Regions from separate parts of the Pseudoalteromonas sp. G5_S1_54_S4 genome, predicted to be linked through region 2. Evidence: predicted binding sites of a transcription regulator. Region 2 holds the regulator's gene; the other holds the start of a gene.
What was found. Region 2 encodes sigma-54, which starts transcription at its own class of promoters, with help from an activator protein. Its sites were predicted from a motif close to GTTGGCACGNNNNTNGNNT; they were not measured.

Region 1 (8,039 bases), on a different contig from region 2:
TAGCTTTGTACTGAACCAATTTTACCGTTACGTTTAGACCCGTCAGCGCTAATAACCGTAACTTGTTGGTTAGGTACAACTGAACCGCGTTTGATACGACCAATGCCAATTACACCTTTATAAGAGTTGTAATCAAGCTGTGAGATCTGCATTTGGAAGTCACCTTCAGGATCTGCATCCGGTGGTGATACTTCGTCAACGATCATCTTGAACATAGGTTCCATGTTATCAGATGCTTCGTCTAAATCTAATGTAGCCCAACCATTGATTGCTGATGCGTAGATTACTTTAAAGTCTAACTGTTCATCAGTTGCGCCTAGGTTGTCGAATAAATCAAAGATTTGATCCATAACCCAATCAGGGCGAGCACCTGGCTTATCAATTTTATTGATAACAACGATTGGCTTTAAGCCTTGCGCGAATGCCTTTTGCGTTACGAAACGCGTTTGTGGCATTGGACCTTCCTGAGCATCAACAAGTAGTAATACTGAGTCAGCCATCGAAAGTACGCGTTCAACTTCACCACCGAAGTCGGCGTGTCCAGGAGTATCTACGATATTGATATGGTAATCATTCCATGAGATAGCGGTGTTTTTCGCTAAAATGGTAATACCACGTTCTTTTTCAATGTCGTTTGAATCCATCACGCGCTCTTCATTACCGCCGCGTGTTTCTAATGTACCTGATTGCTCAAGTAGTTTATCAACCAGTGTTGTTTTACCGTGGTCAACGTGGGCGATAATTGCTATATTTCTTAACTTTTCGATGCTCATATATTCACTCAGAGAAATTGAATCTCATTGATCCTGCAGGGGCTATACGTTCTCACCTGCGCTTTCACGAGATGTCCCAGCATAGGATTTAAAAGGGCGCATATTATCCCCTATAAATGGAATGGATGAAAGTTTATCCAAAATAAAATTTCAAACTTTCTCAATAAAATAATTAACCCATTGTTTTAAAATAATTAATTATGATAATTAATTTTTAGATATTTATATAAAAAGATGGTTTTGGGTTAATTTAAAGCGACTTTACTGCGTATTTTGCATTTTCTTTGTGCTAGTCTAAGGTGATTAATTTACAAGCAATTATTGCTTTGTAAATATTGCACCATTTTGGAAAAATTACGCACTAAGATGGTGCTTAATCTATATCACCTTTATTTTATTTATATTTTTTTACATAAAAAACAAATAATTATAATAGTGGCACAAAATCAGCTTGTATATATTCAACGTATCTAAGCAGCAATAATAAAACCCAATAGTTGGAGGACACATGTCACAATCGGTTTTAGATTTTATTAAAGAAAATGACGTTAAGTTCATTGATTTACGCTTTACTGACACAAAAGGTAAAGAGCAACATGTTTCTATTCCTCATCATCAAGTTGATGAAGACTTTTTTGAAGATGGAAAGATGTTTGACGGTTCTTCAATTGCTGGCTGGAAAGGCATCAACGAATCAGACATGGTGTTACTACCAGATGCAGATTCAATTAAACTTGACCCTTTCACAGAAGAAACAACCCTAATCGTTCGTTGTGACGTGGTTGAACCTTCTACATTACAAGGTTACGAACGCGACCCTCGCTCAGTTGCTAAGCGCGCTGAAGAGTACATGCGCTCTACGGGTATTGCTGACACTGTTTTATTTGGCCCAGAACCAGAGTTTTTCGTATTTGACGACGTTAAATACAAATCTGACATGTCTGGTTCAATGTACAAAATTGATTCTAAGCAAGCAGCTTGGAACTCAGATAAAGAATATGCAGATGGCAACACAGGCCATCGCCCAGGTGTTAAAGGCGGTTACTTCCCAGTTGCACCTGTTGATGATTTCCAAGATTGGCGTTCTGCAACGTGCCTAGTTTTAGAAGAAATGGGTCAAGTTGTTGAAGCGCATCACCACGAAGTGGCGACTGCCGGTCAAAACGAAATTGCAACGCGCTTTAACACTATGGTGTTAAAAGCCGATGAAATCCAAGAAATGAAATATGTTATCCACAACATGGCTCACCTTTACGGTAAAACGGCAACGTTTATGCCTAAGCCGGTTGTTGGTGATAACGGTTCTGGTATGCACTGTCACCAGTCTTTAGCAAAAGATGGCGTAAACTTATTCGCAGGTGATAAATACGGCGGACTTTCTGAAGATGCACTTTACTACATTGGCGGTATTATCAAACATGCTAAAGCGATCAACGCTTTTGCTAACGCGTCAACTAACTCGTACAAACGTTTAGTACCTGGTTTTGAAGCACCGGTAATGCTTGCATACTCGGCTCGTAACCGTTCGGCATCAATCCGTATTCCAGTGGTTCCATCTGCAAAAGGTCGTCGTATCGAAGTACGCTTCCCAGATCCAACAGCTAACCCATACCTTGCTTTCTCTGCAATGCTTATGGCTGGCCTTGACGGAATTAAAAACAAGATCCACCCTGGCGATGCTATGGACAAGGACTTATACGACTTACCAGCTGAAGAAGCGGCAGAAATTCCAACAGTTGCTTCTTCATTAGATGAAGCATTAGCTGCGCTTGATTCAGACCGTGAATTCTTAAACCAAGGTGGTGTATTCACCAATGACTTAATCGATGCTTACATCGCACTTAAGTCAAAAGAAGTTGAAAAACTTAACGTGACAACTCACCCAGTTGAGTTTGAAATGTACTACAGCTGTTAATTTATTAACCGATAAATAATGTGTGTTTTAAGCCCGCTTTGCGGGCTTTTTTTATGGTAAATTTAACGGTTCTACACTAAAGTGAAGTTAGTTTAAACAATGCAGGATAGCTGGATGGTAGGTAAGATTTTGTTGCTATTAATAGCTTTAATGTTAAGCCTTAATAGCCATGCGAGCGATAAAAAAATTTACGCATGGAAAGACAAAAATGGGGTGCTGGTTTTTTCAGATACTCCTCAGCCTGGCGCTAAAGAGGTTAAACTCACGAGCCAACATCTCAGCATGCCCGCTACAAACACCGATATTCTTGATACTGCTCCTACTAAAACAGCAGTAAAGTTTAGTATTAGTATTTCATCGCCTGAACCAAACCAAACTATCAGGGAAAACACCGGCTCTGTGTATGTCTCTACCCGTGTTGCTCCTCGATTTGAAGCTGGATTTACCATTGGTTTATTTTTAAATGGCGTTGCCATTGGTGAACCTAGTGACACCACTACACTGGCGTTAAGAGATGTGGAGCGAGGCCAACACACACTGCAAGTTAAACTTTATAATAAACAAAATCAGGTAATTGCAACCAGTCCTGACAGTGTATTTTTTATGCACCGTAAAGGCCTTAACATAGGTCGATAATTACAATTAAGTACGCGTGTTTAGCGTATATTTTCTAAAAACCTTGCCTACCTTCCCAGGCGCACTAAAATGGTGCAATGATGATTAATAAAACACATTTTAGCCCAGAGCTACTGAATATAATTTGGCAAAACCAAACCACTGCCCTGATGTTACTTGATGAAAGCTTTCAGCTTATTTACGCTAACACCAGTGCCAGTGAATTACTTGGCTTAGGCGAAAAACGTTTGCTAGGACAAGCATTCGACGATTTATTTAACTACCATTCTATCGACTTAAAACGCATTGCACAGTACTCGTTAGTTGATGGTGTAGACTGCCACCAGCACAGGGCTGACGTGGTGTTTATCGATTCTCGCCATGCAAAATTAGCGGTGAGTACTCGGCGAATAAAACATAACGACACCTATTATATTTTATTTGAATGTCGACAAACCGATGACGAAATAAAACATGACCAAGTCTCAAATCAAATGCATCAATACCAAGCTGCACGTAACTTAATTCGCGGTTTAGCCCATGAAATTAAAAACCCGCTGGGTGGAATTCGCGGGGCGGCGCAATTATTGCAGTATGAGGGTGATCAACAAGAAAGAGATCAATGTGCAGAACTGATAATTGAACAAGCCGATCGGTTGCGTGAATTAGTTGATAGACTCCTTGGGCCTAACCAACTACCGCAAAAATCGTATGGCAATATACATCAAACATTAGAGTCGGTTGTTAAACTCAGTACGTTAGATAACAACCGCGATATTCGGTTAGTTAAAGACTACGACCCGAGTATTCCTGATGTCTATATTGATCAGAGCAAGGTTCAACAAGTGGTGCTTAATATTGTGCGTAATGCGCAACAGGCATTGGTGGATGGTGGCGAAATAAAAATAAAAACACGGATTAATTATCAGCATCGTCGTCCGGGAAAAGCCCCTAAAAAGGCATTGCTTATTCAAGTAATGGATAACGGCCCAGGTATTGATGCTAATTTACGCGACACCTTATTTTACCCTATGACCACTAATAAAGAAGGTGGCTCGGGACTTGGATTATCTATAGCGCAAACCTTGATTGATCAACATGATGGCTATATCGAATGCGATAGTTGGCCAGGACATACTGAATTTAATATTTATCTGCCATTTACAGATTAATACTTTGGAGTTTGCATGAAAACAGCTTGGCTTGTAGATGATGATGCCTCAATTCGCTTTGTACTAGAAAAAGCACTGACTCGCGCAGGGTTTGAAGTAGAAAGCTTTGCAGATGCGCAAAACGTTCTTAATGCACTAAAATTTAGTCAACCCAGTGTGTTAATTTCAGATGTAAGAATGCCGGGGATGGACGGGATGGCGTTACTTGAGCTGATAGCTGAGCAAACCCCTGGCCTACCCGTTATTATTATGACCGCACACTCTGATTTAGACTCAGCGGTTAATGCTTTTCAAAAAGGTGCGTTTGAGTACTTAGCTAAACCGTTTGATTTAAATGAAGCCGTTGCGCTAGTGGAAAGCGCCTATCGTGCTAATTCGACCAAAAAAACCAAACGAAAAAGCGCGCCACCCAAAAGCGCTCATATTATTGGCGAAGCCCCTGCTATGCAGGAAGTGTTTCGTGCTATAGGCAAACTCTCAGCATCCAGTATGAGCGTACTCATCAATGGTGAATCAGGTACCGGTAAAGAGTTGGTTGCCAGCGCCTTGCACAATCACAGCCCGCGTAAAGAAAACCAATTTATTGCTCTTAATATGGCCGCTATTCCTAAAGAGTTAGTTGAGTCTGAATTATTTGGCCATGAAAAAGGCGCTTTTACGGGGGCCGATAGCGTGCGTAAAGGGCGCTTTGAACAAGCCAATGGCGGTACCTTATTTTTGGATGAAATAGGTGATATGCCACTTGATGTACAAACCCGCTTGTTACGCGTATTAGCCGATGGCGAGTTTTACCGCGTTGGCGGCCATCAAAGTATAAAAGTGGATGTGCGCATCATTGCTGCCACTCACCAAAATTTAGAAGAGCTGGTAAAACAAGGTAAGTTTAGAGATGACTTATTTCATCGTTTAAACGTGGTTCGCTTACGCTTGCCGGCTCTACGCGAGCGCCCCGAAGACATAGAACGCTTAGCGCTACACTTTTTACATAAAAGTGCAAAAGACCTGCAAGTAGATAGTAAAGTACTTAGCCCTAAAGCGATTAAACAACTGTGTTTATTTAATTGGCCAGGAAATGTTCGCCAGCTTGAAAACACCTGTCGATGGTTAACCGTAATGGCACCTGGGGAGCTGATTGGTGAGCAAGATTTACCCCCTGAAATTATTGATAATGCCGCCGCAACTCAAGAAGGCGATTGGCTAGATTCATTTCAGCAATGGCTTAATCAAGAGTTTAAACAAGGTAAAGAAAATATTTGGCCGGATATTCAAGCCCAGCTGGAAACCCGCTTAATAAAAACAGCACTCGCTAATTGTTCAGGCCATAAGCAAGAAGCCGCGGTAAAAATTGGTTGGGGTCGCAATACGTTGACCCGTAAATTAAAAGAGCGCAATATTAGCTGATATTTTATAAGGCTAGCGCCCTAGGTTATTGATGAAGTTAATTGAAAACATCCCTTTGTTTAAGCAAATGGAAATTATAAATCGCTTAGAATTCTTTAAAGAGTTCACGCTTAATGAACGTCAAATTCTTTTAGAGTCGTTTGGATTATTATACTTAGTAAGTAAAAATCAGTTTTTATTTAAAGAGTTTGATAATGACAAGCGACTTTTTATTGTCCTCAGTGGCTCTTTGATGGTGTTTAAGCATAGTCACCTACTGGAACTGGGTAGTATAGAGCCTGGTGAATTTATTGGTGAAGGCGCGTTTATTAATAACCGAGAGCGCAGCATTAATGCACGCGCCAAAGAAAATGCCATCGTACTGGCTATTACTGCCGATGCCCTTACCCGCCTACCTAATGTTATACGCGAAAAAATTAAAGACCGTATTATTGAAGGAATGAGCCTGCGCATAGCTAAACTAAGCGAACATATAGAAACCCACGGTTAAATCAGTCCATATAAACAATTTGTAGTGAGCAATCAAGCCAACCTGGGGTGTTAACGCTTGCGGTATATGTGTAGGTATCTGACGGCTTGGCGCCAAAGGGGGTATTTACAAGCGGCTGCGAATGACTGTATGTTTGCGAATAGTCTTTAAAATAAACAACAACATAACCATATAAATATTCCCAGTTTAGCCTCACGATTGCGCCACTTGGTAATGTAAACTCAACAGCTTCATTTGCAAATTTGACTGCTAAATCATTGTATTTATCTTCGCTGCAATGAGTTGTTCTCAGCTGTTTAGGCATAACAAAATTTCTATTGGCATCAGCATTTTTTAAATAAAAGCCTATATTGCCATCACCATAAAAATGATTTGAACGACTTGTATAATTAACTTGTGGCGCGTACCCTAACTCTTGCATTATAGCTGCAAGTTGCTCCGTCTCTTTGGGGTAAATTTTATCGCTTGAGAGTAGTAATGTGGCCTCACCAAAATCTGATGGGATTGCTAGTTCTACATATTCATAGGAAAGAGTTTGTGCATTTAGTGCAGCATCTAGCTGGTTGCGCTGTTCACCTTGCAAGTTTTCAATAAAAACATAAACAGTAGGTCGCTGGCACGCAGCTAATAAAAACACCAATATACATATTAAAATTCCATTTTTCATTATCACCCCCAATCGATTACAAGCGTAGTCTATAAGGGTGATTTAAAATGGCAATTTAATTTATTTGGTTATTTAACCATGCATCAACACTCTGGCGATTATAAAGTACTTCATTAAATAAACGATGTCGTTCAAATACCAGCTCGCTTTGTTTGGTTTTAAGCCCGCTGACTAACTGACTATGGGTGTCATTAAACTTGGAGATAACTGAAAAACCACGCTCAGTGTCTTCTTGTACCTGCTGAGCCAAATGCTTTCTAACATCATCAGCAGTTAACATATCTGAATTGTCTAAGCCCATTAGCTCTTTTTTCATCGCTAATCTTATGCCCATGTTTTACTCCACTTTTTATATTCAATCTCTTTTTACGACAGATATTGGCAATAAGCGCGCCAATGTGTAATTTTTTTCACGCGAAGTGTAGTCTTGAATTACTTCAGTTTTTTTAAAGACAAATGAAAGAGGTAAAAAGTTTCATAAAAAATGCACAATCATCGCATCTAACAAACGCACTTTGGTGCAAAATAACCAGCTAGCCTTTATACTACAGCTAATGGCACCCCCACAGAGAAACATGATGAACGAAGAATATATAGAAATTGAATTAGAAGAAGAGCCTATAGAGCTTTGTAAATTATTAAAAGTATTAGATCTAGTTGAAGGTGGTGGCCAAGCAAAAAATCTAATTAGCGGTGGCTATGTAGGTGTTAACCATGAAATTTGTACAATTAAACGGAAAAAATTATACAGTGGCGATGTTCTTACATTTGATGGCGAGTTGTTCCAACTGACGCTAAGTGAAGATGCAACTCCTGCAGAGCGTCCTGTTATTGATGAAACAGTTACAGCAGAAAAAGCCGCGCCAGTAGCAACAACAGAGCCGGCTAAAAATAAGCGCAAACGTACTAAAAAACCTAAAGTGGATGAAAAAACGGGTCGTCGTCCTATTTCGTTTGGCTAACATTCGCTTACGTCATATGTGTTATTAAAAGCCAGTTTGCATCA
Region 2 (8,039 bases):
TAGAAAAGGTAACATCCTTGACTTCTACTATTGATTGCGACAAGTCGCTCTCCATAACAATACTCTCTCATATTTCTATTTTAAGGGTTTTTTAACCAATATGGAAAAAACAATTCGTAAGATTTTGTAATAGTGTCGCAAAAACAGTTATAAGATTGATTCAAGCAGCCTTAACTTTGGCTTAAAATTTCGATAAAAAAGCGCCAAAGAATACTTAAAATAACCGCCTAATGTATTACACCTTATTCTTTTATTTATACTTTTATGGTGGCTTTTGTTACTATTCGCGCTATCTGAATTTACATTAATTGGCTTATCACAATGGTTACCTCGTTTGTCATTTTAATTCTTGGTTTTGCGGCTCTCGTATGGAGTGCAGACAGGTTTGTTTATGGTGCAGCAGCACTGGCTAAAAACTTTGGCGTGCCAACGCTAATTGTAGGTTTAACCGTGGTAGCTATGGGCTCTTCAGCGCCTGAAATGATGGTATCGGCTTCAGCAGCTTTGGCAAATAAAACCGATACTGCCGTGGGTAATGCAGTTGGTTCAAACATCACTAACATCTTATTAGTTTTAGGTATTACCGCCCTTTTAAGACCCTTATCAGTATCTTCAAGTACGTTAAAACGTGAAATACCACTGGTACTGCTGGTCTCCATTGCAACTTGGTATATTTTTTCAGATAACTATTTTTCATTTTTTGAAGGTGCAGCCTTATTATTTGGCTTTGTTGTTTTTATTGGCGGACTTATTTTTGTCTCACTGCGAGCTAAAAACCAAGACGATCCGTTTGTGAGCGAAGCCTGTGACGAAGTACCTGACAATGTACCAACCAAAAAAGCTGTTTTTTGGCTGGTAGTGGGTATGATTTTACTGCCGGTTAGTTCACACTTTTTAGTTGGCTCAGCCGTTGATATTGCAAAATATTTTGGCCTAAGTGACTTGGTGATTGGTTTGACTATTATTGCTATAGGCACCAGCTTACCTGAACTTGCAGCTTCAATTGCAGGTGTACTTAAAAATGAAGATGACTTAGCGCTGGGTAACATAGTTGGTTCGAATATTTTTAATATTTTAGCGGTATTACCGCTGGCAGGATTAATTAATCCATCAGTTATCGATGCTTCGGTAGCTAACCGTGATGTTATTATTATGATTGGCGCAACCTTGGCGCTAATTGCTATGTCATTGAACTTTAGAGGTCAAAGACGTATCAATAGAATAGAAGGTGGCTTGCTCATCGTCGCATTTATGATTTACCAAGGTTATATTTTTAGTCAAGTAGGATAGCCCATGTCAACGCTAAACTTTATTCAACAAGGGTTACGTGTTCTAGAGATTGAACGCCAAGCACTCAGCGATATTACACAATACGTTAATGAAAGCTTTAACCAAGCCTGTCAATTAATGTATGACTGCTCAGGTCGTATTATTGTTATTGGCATGGGTAAATCAGGCCATATTGGTAACAAAATAGCCGCCACTCTTGCCAGTACCGGCAGCCCCGCATTTTTTGTTCACCCGGGTGAAGCAAGCCATGGTGATTTAGGAATGATCACAGCAAATGACGTGGTTATCCTCATTTCAAACTCTGGTGAAACCAGCGAAGTACTTAATATTATTCCGGTATTAAAGCGCATTGGTGCCAAAATGATTGCCATGACAGGCAACCAAGGCTCAACCATGGCAACATTGGCAAATGTGCATGTGTGTATTAAAGTTGAACAAGAAGCCTGCTCATTGGGCTTAGCACCTACTGCAAGTACCACTGCCACACTCGCTATGGGTGATGCCATGGCGGTGGCATTATTAGAAGCACGCGGCTTTACTGCTGATGATTTTGCACTATCGCACCCTGGTGGTAGCTTAGGCAAGCGATTACTCTTAACTCTTAAAGATGTTATGCACAGTGGTGCTGATACGCCTATCATTAACGAGACGCAAACGATTAAAGATGCCTTAATTGAAATGTCGGCCAAAGGACTCGGCATGACCGCTATTGTTGATAGTGACCAGCAATTATCAGGCCTGTTTACCGATGGCGATTTACGCCGTATTTTAGAGCAACGTATTGACATTCATAGCACTGAAATTAATGTTGTGATGACCAAGTCGTGTACTACAGCCACGCAAGAGATGCTCGCGGCTGAAGCGTTAAATATTATGGAACAAAAACGTATTAATGGTTTAATTGTAATTAATGAGCATAATCAACCGATTGGCGCACTAAATATGCAAGACTTACTTAAAGCGGGAGTGCTATAAATGCAATTTGAAGATCTCTATCAACCGCTAAGTGATGATGCAAAGGCGCGCGCAAAAAAAGTAAAGCTATTAATTTGTGATATTGATGGTGTATTTTCTGATGGCCGTATTTACCTTGGAAACCAAGGTGAAGAACTCAAAGCATTTAACACCAAAGACGGATTTGGTATCAAAGCCCTGATTAACAGCGGTTTTGAAGTAGCCGTGATCACTGGGCGCCATTCTCATATAGTGCAGCAACGCATGAGCAGTTTAACCGTACAACATATATACCAAGGCCAAGAAGACAAGCTCATAGCCTATCAAGAATTAAAACAAAAGTTAGCGCTTAGCGATGAGCAAATTGCTTATATAGGTGATGATGGCCCAGACATGCCAGTAATGGAGCAAGTCGGTTTTGCGGTTGCCGTAAACGATGCTCATCCACTTATTAAACGTTTATCACATTATGTAACTCAACTGCCAGGCGGTTTTGGTGCGGTAAGAGAGCTGACAGACTTACTTATGCTCGAAAATAACAAGCCACTAACCAGCCAAGGAACGAGTTCATGAATGTAGCGCGCATTATACTGAGCGTTTTATTCATAAGCTGTATGGTTTGGCTTTGGTATCCTTATTTTACTAAGGTTGATATTACTGCAAGCGAAGAAACACAAGTTATTGCTAAGCCTGATTATACCGCTATTGAGCTAAAACAAACGGCTTATAATGAACAAGGTAAAGTGAGCCATAAGATAACTGCGGTAAAAATGGAGTTGTATCAACAACTCGGTTTTACCTTTTTTGAAAAGCCTATATTCACTTTATACAATGATCAGCAAACATGGCGTATTAACGCCGATGAAGCCACCCTCTACGACGACCGTCAACTGGTGTTAGAAGGTAATGTAACCGCTCAAAACTTAGTAGATAACGCCATGATCGATACGATCACCGCCCAGACCATCAATGTTGATATAAAACTATTAACCATGCAATCACAGCAGCCTGTCGTTATTACAGGACCTAATTTAAAAATCACAGGTAAAGGCCTTGAGGCCGATTTAAAAACCGAGGTGATTAAACTTATTAACCATACGCGAACCCTATATTATGACCAATAACCTATTTAAAATTTTAATTGTTCCCTCACTATTAATTGCTTTTAACAGTAATGGTGCTAAACCTGCTGAAGCCCCCGCTGCTAATCAAATTTCAATTAGTGCAGATAAGCAAGAAGGTCAATTAAAAGAAAACGTAGGCATTTTTGAGAAAAATGTTGAAATTATTCATGGTAATCGCCGTATCACAGCTGACCGTTTAGAAGTGCATAAACGCGATGACCTAGGCGATAACAAACAGTTATTAATTGCCACAGGCAGCCCTGCATATTTTGAAGAAACACAAGCTGATGGCACCATAATGAGTGCCAGTGCTAATGAAGTGCGTTACGATGTGTCGCTGCGTTTTTTAACCTTAATCGGCGATGCAAGCATTGCTCAAGCAGGTCAAAAAATAACAGCTAAAAGTATCACTTACGATATCGAGCAGCAGTTAATTAGCGCAGAAAAAGACGAAAACTCAACAGACCGTGTACACACTATTTTAGTCCCTGTTGAAAATAAAAAAGAAGATGATAAAGGCCAACCATGAGCACATTAAAAGCAGAGCTATTAGCTAAAAGCTACAAAGGTCGTGAAGTTGTAAAAAACGTTGGCCTAGAGGTTGAAGCTGGCAGTATTGTGGGGTTACTTGGCCCTAATGGTGCAGGTAAAACCACCACTTTTTATATGATTGTAGGCCTTGTGCCTAGCGATAAAGGCAAAATATCAATTGATGATAAAGATATTACTTTATTACCGATGCACAGCCGAGCGCGTTTAGGGATTGGTTATTTACCGCAAGAGTCGTCTATTTTTAGAAAGCTGACTGTTTATCAAAACTTAATGGCTATCTTAGAAACACGTAAAGAATTAAATAAACAACAACGCGAAGATACCTTAAATAATTTACTTGATGAATTTAGCATTCAGCATATCCGCGATAGTCAAGGTATGGCTTTATCAGGTGGTGAACGTCGCCGCGTAGAAATTGCTCGCGCGTTAGCAGCAAACCCTAAATTTATCCTTTTAGACGAACCCTTTGCGGGGGTTGATCCTATCTCAGTATTAGATATTAAAAAGATTATAGAGCATCTTAAAAACCGTGGCATTGGCGTACTTATTACAGACCATAACGTGCGCGAAACACTTGATGTTTGTGAAAAAGCCTACATAGTTTCTCATGGGGAGTTAATTGCATCAGGCACTCCTGAATACGTATTAAACGATAAAACAGTACGCGATGTTTATTTGGGCGAGCAGTTCAAGCTCTAATATGTGTGTTATTCCACTAAGCATCTGCTAAGATTAATCATACTTAGGTCTGTTGACCTTTCAAGGTTGAATTTGCAGCAGTCTGTTTGGTATTTAGGCAAGGCAGAGCCTATGTGGTGTGGTATTCCCCATAAATAGGCGATAACGCAGCATCAATGCCAAACAGGCGCAGCCCTTCGGGTTCTGCCTAGGGACGATTTACTCTTTGTTGCTCGGTTTTGACTTAGCCCACTAGGTTACAAACCTCGCGCCGCAATTAAACCGCCCCTAGTTTGAACAAATTTTAATCCGTAAAGGTCAACAGACCGTAATTTAAAAGGATTGTTAGAGATACATGAGGCAATCATTACAGCTGCGCATGGGCCAGCAACTTACAATGACTCCACAGTTGCAACAAGCAATTCGCTTATTGCAACTCAGTACATTGGATCTCCAGCAAGAAATTCAAGAAGCGCTCGATAGCAACCCCTTGCTTGAAGTTGAAGAACACGATTACAGCGAAGACACTGCAGGTAAAAACGAACAAAAAGCCGATAACGATGACTTAACGCTAAGTGCCTCAGCTGACGATAAACCTAGCGAGTATGAGCAAGATAGCGGCGAAGCAATGACCAAAGACACCATTAGCGATGATATGGCTATGGATGTTACTTGGGATGAATATATGAGCGCTGCGCCTGCCTCTTCATCGGGCCCAATGCCAGAAGATGAATCTATTTATCAAGGCTCTTCGACTGAAACGCTGCATGAGTATTTAATGTGGCAGCTTCAACTGACGCCGTTTAGTCCTACCGATGAAGCGATAGCTATTGCAATTGTAGAAGCTGTGGACGACTCAGGGATTCTAACCCTTAGCTGTGAAGAAATATTAGAAAGCTTTAACCAAGAAAACGACGGCGAAGATGAAGTTGAACTTGACGAAATAGAAGCGGTACTAAAGCGTATTCAACTATTTGATCCAGTGGGAATAGCCGCGCGTAGTTTACAAGAGTGCTTGTGTATTCAGCTAAATCAATTTGATAAAGACACACCTTTTTTAAACGAAACAAAAATGATCTTAACCGATCATATTGATTTACTTGCTGCACGTGACTATCGCACGTTGATGAAAAAAACAAAGCTTAAAGAAGATGAGCTTAAAGAAATCATGACGTTGATTCATACGCTCAGCCCAAAACCGGCAGACACTATTGTTAGAGAAGAGTCTGAATACGTTATTCCTGATGTGTCGGTTAAAAAAGTTAAAGGTCGTTGGGTAGTTGAATTAAACCCAGATAGCATGCCTAAGATCAGAGTAAATAGCCAATATGCAGCTATGTCGCGTACGGTTAAATCAAGTGGTGATAGCCAGTTTATTCGCTCGCACTTACAAGAGGCTAAATGGTTTATAAAAAGCTTAGAAAGTAGAAATGACACGCTACTTAAAGTAACCAACTGTATTGTGCAACAGCAACAGGCCTTTTTTGAACACGGTCCTGAGGCTATGAAGCCTATGGTGCTTAACGATGTGGCTGAAATGGTGGAAATGCACGAGTCGACTATATCGCGTGTTACTACGCAAAAATACATGCATACACCACGTGGCATTTTTGAGCTTAAATATTTCTTTTCAAGCCATGTAAGTACTGAAAATGGTGGCGAATGTTCATCAACAGCAATACGTGCATTAATTAAAAAATTAATCGCTGCAGAAAACTCAGCTAAACCATTGAGTGATAGTAAAATTGCAGATATATTGGCAGAGCAAGGAATTAAAGTAGCGAGGAGAACCATTGCAAAATATCGCGAATCTCTAGCTATTCCCCCGTCTAATCAACGTAAAAGTTTGATTTAAGGCGTACAACAAAGAGGAAAATGTTTATGCAACTGAATTTAACTGGTCGCCATGTAGATATTACCGACTCGCTTAGAGACTACGTAAATAGTAAATTTTCGAAGTTACAGAGGCACACTGATCACATAACGAATGTGCACGTTATTCTCGATGTAGAAAAACTAAACCAAAAAGCTGAAGCAACCGTTCATGTTAGTGGCGCTGAGATTTTTGCCTCTACTGAGCATCAAGATATGTATGCCGCTATAGACTCGCTCATTGACAAGCTAGATCGTCAAGTAATTAAACACAAAGAGAAACTTGCTCGACACTAACACTATGAAACTAAGCTCACTTATCTGTCAGGACTGCAGTAAAGCTGCGGTCCTTTTTAATAGTAAAAAAAGAATTTTAGAATTTATCAGTGAATTGGCTCACAATAAGCTGCCCTATTTAACACAACAAGATATTCTTAATGCATTAACTGCAAGAGAAAAGCTTGGAAGTACAGGCATTGGCCGAGGCATTGCTATTCCACATGGTCGCATGAGTGGTGCTCAAGAGCCCCTTGCTTTGATTTTAGTGAGCGAAACAGCTATTAATTTTGATGCGATTGATAACCGACCGGTTGACATTTTTGTCGCGTTAATTGTTCCCGATGGCGATAATCAGCAGCATTTGAAGACGCTAGCCACGATTGCTGATAAGCTCAATGATAAAGAATTTTGTAAACAGTTACGCGCCGCCAAATCGGATAGCGAACTGTATCAGGTTATCGTCAGTCAACCGTAGTAATAAAGAAAGGTGATAAATGGAATTAATAATTATAAGCGGTCGCTCAGGGTCAGGTAAATCTGTGGCGTTACGCGTTGTGGAAGACTTAGGCTATTATTGTGTAGACAATATTCCTCTTAATTTATTACCATCATTAGTGCGCAGCGTTTCCGACAGTTATAATAAAATTGCCGTGAGTGTTGATGTGCGTAACTTACCTAAAGAGCAACAGCAGTTTAATGAAATACTCGAATATTTACCTGGTTTTACTAAACCAACGGTATTTTATTTAGACAGTGACGATCAAACATTAATAAAACGCTTTTCAGAAACGCGTCGTCTTCACCCTTTATCTATTGATTCTTTGCCGCTTGATTTAGCCATAAAAAAAGAAAAACAACTGCTTGATGTATTGATTAATCGTGCTGATTATATGATTGATACCACAGATTTAAGTGTGCATCAGCTTGCTGAGTCTATTCGTGAAAAAATACTCGGTAAAAAAGATAAACAACTGATCATTACCTTTGAGTCATTTGGTTTTAAACATGGCATCCCTAAAGAAGCAGATTACGTATTCGATGCCCGCTTTTTACCAAACCCGCATTGGGAGCCTGAACTTAAGCCACTTACTGGGCTGGATCAACCAGTAAAAGACTACCTAGCAAGTCACAGCATAGTGCAAAAATTTACATGGCAAATTCAAACATTTGTGCAAACATGGCTGCCGCATTTAGAACGAAATAACCGCAGCTACTTAACCATTGCAATTGGCTGTACCGGTGGGCAACACCGCTCTGTTTATTTAGCGCAAACCATTGGTGAAAGCTTTG

Region 1: a site for sigma-54 is predicted at 1,208-1,226, ahead of glnA (glutamate--ammonia ligase). Genes of this name have one in related genera too.

Annotation. Positions count from the first base shown of each region.
Region 1 covers NZ_JBQKUL010000014.1:22,021-30,059, forward strand. Annotated here, with positions in the region: gene typA (translational GTPase TypA) at 1-773, opposite strand, end outside; gene glnA (glutamate--ammonia ligase) at 1,282-2,688, shown strand; gene ACTRWE_RS07535 (DUF4124 domain-containing protein) at 2,803-3,324, shown strand; gene glnL (nitrogen regulation protein NR(II)) at 3,405-4,475, shown strand; gene ntrC (nitrogen regulation protein NR(I)) at 4,491-5,876, shown strand; gene ACTRWE_RS07550 (Crp/Fnr family transcriptional regulator) at 5,908-6,366, shown strand; gene ACTRWE_RS07555 (putative periplasmic lipoprotein) at 6,368-7,033, opposite strand; gene ACTRWE_RS07560 (hypothetical protein) at 7,089-7,367, opposite strand; gene ACTRWE_RS07565 (RNA-binding S4 domain-containing protein) at 7,612-7,995, shown strand.
Region 2 covers NZ_JBQKUL010000048.1:12,921-20,959, reverse strand. Annotated here, with positions in the region: gene ACTRWE_RS15780 (ATP-binding cassette domain-containing protein) at 1-55, opposite strand, end outside; gene ACTRWE_RS15775 (calcium/sodium antiporter) at 322-1,290, shown strand; gene ACTRWE_RS15770 (KpsF/GutQ family sugar-phosphate isomerase) at 1,294-2,265, shown strand; gene kdsC (3-deoxy-manno-octulosonate-8-phosphatase KdsC) at 2,266-2,817, shown strand; gene lptC (LPS export ABC transporter periplasmic protein LptC) at 2,814-3,368, shown strand; gene lptA (lipopolysaccharide transport periplasmic protein LptA) at 3,358-3,897, shown strand; gene lptB (LPS export ABC transporter ATP-binding protein) at 3,894-4,619, shown strand; gene ACTRWE_RS15745 (RNA polymerase factor sigma-54) at 4,954-6,453, shown strand; gene hpf (ribosome hibernation promoting factor) at 6,480-6,767, shown strand; gene ptsN (PTS IIA-like nitrogen regulatory protein PtsN) at 6,772-7,224, shown strand; gene rapZ (RNase adapter RapZ) at 7,244-8,039, shown strand, end outside.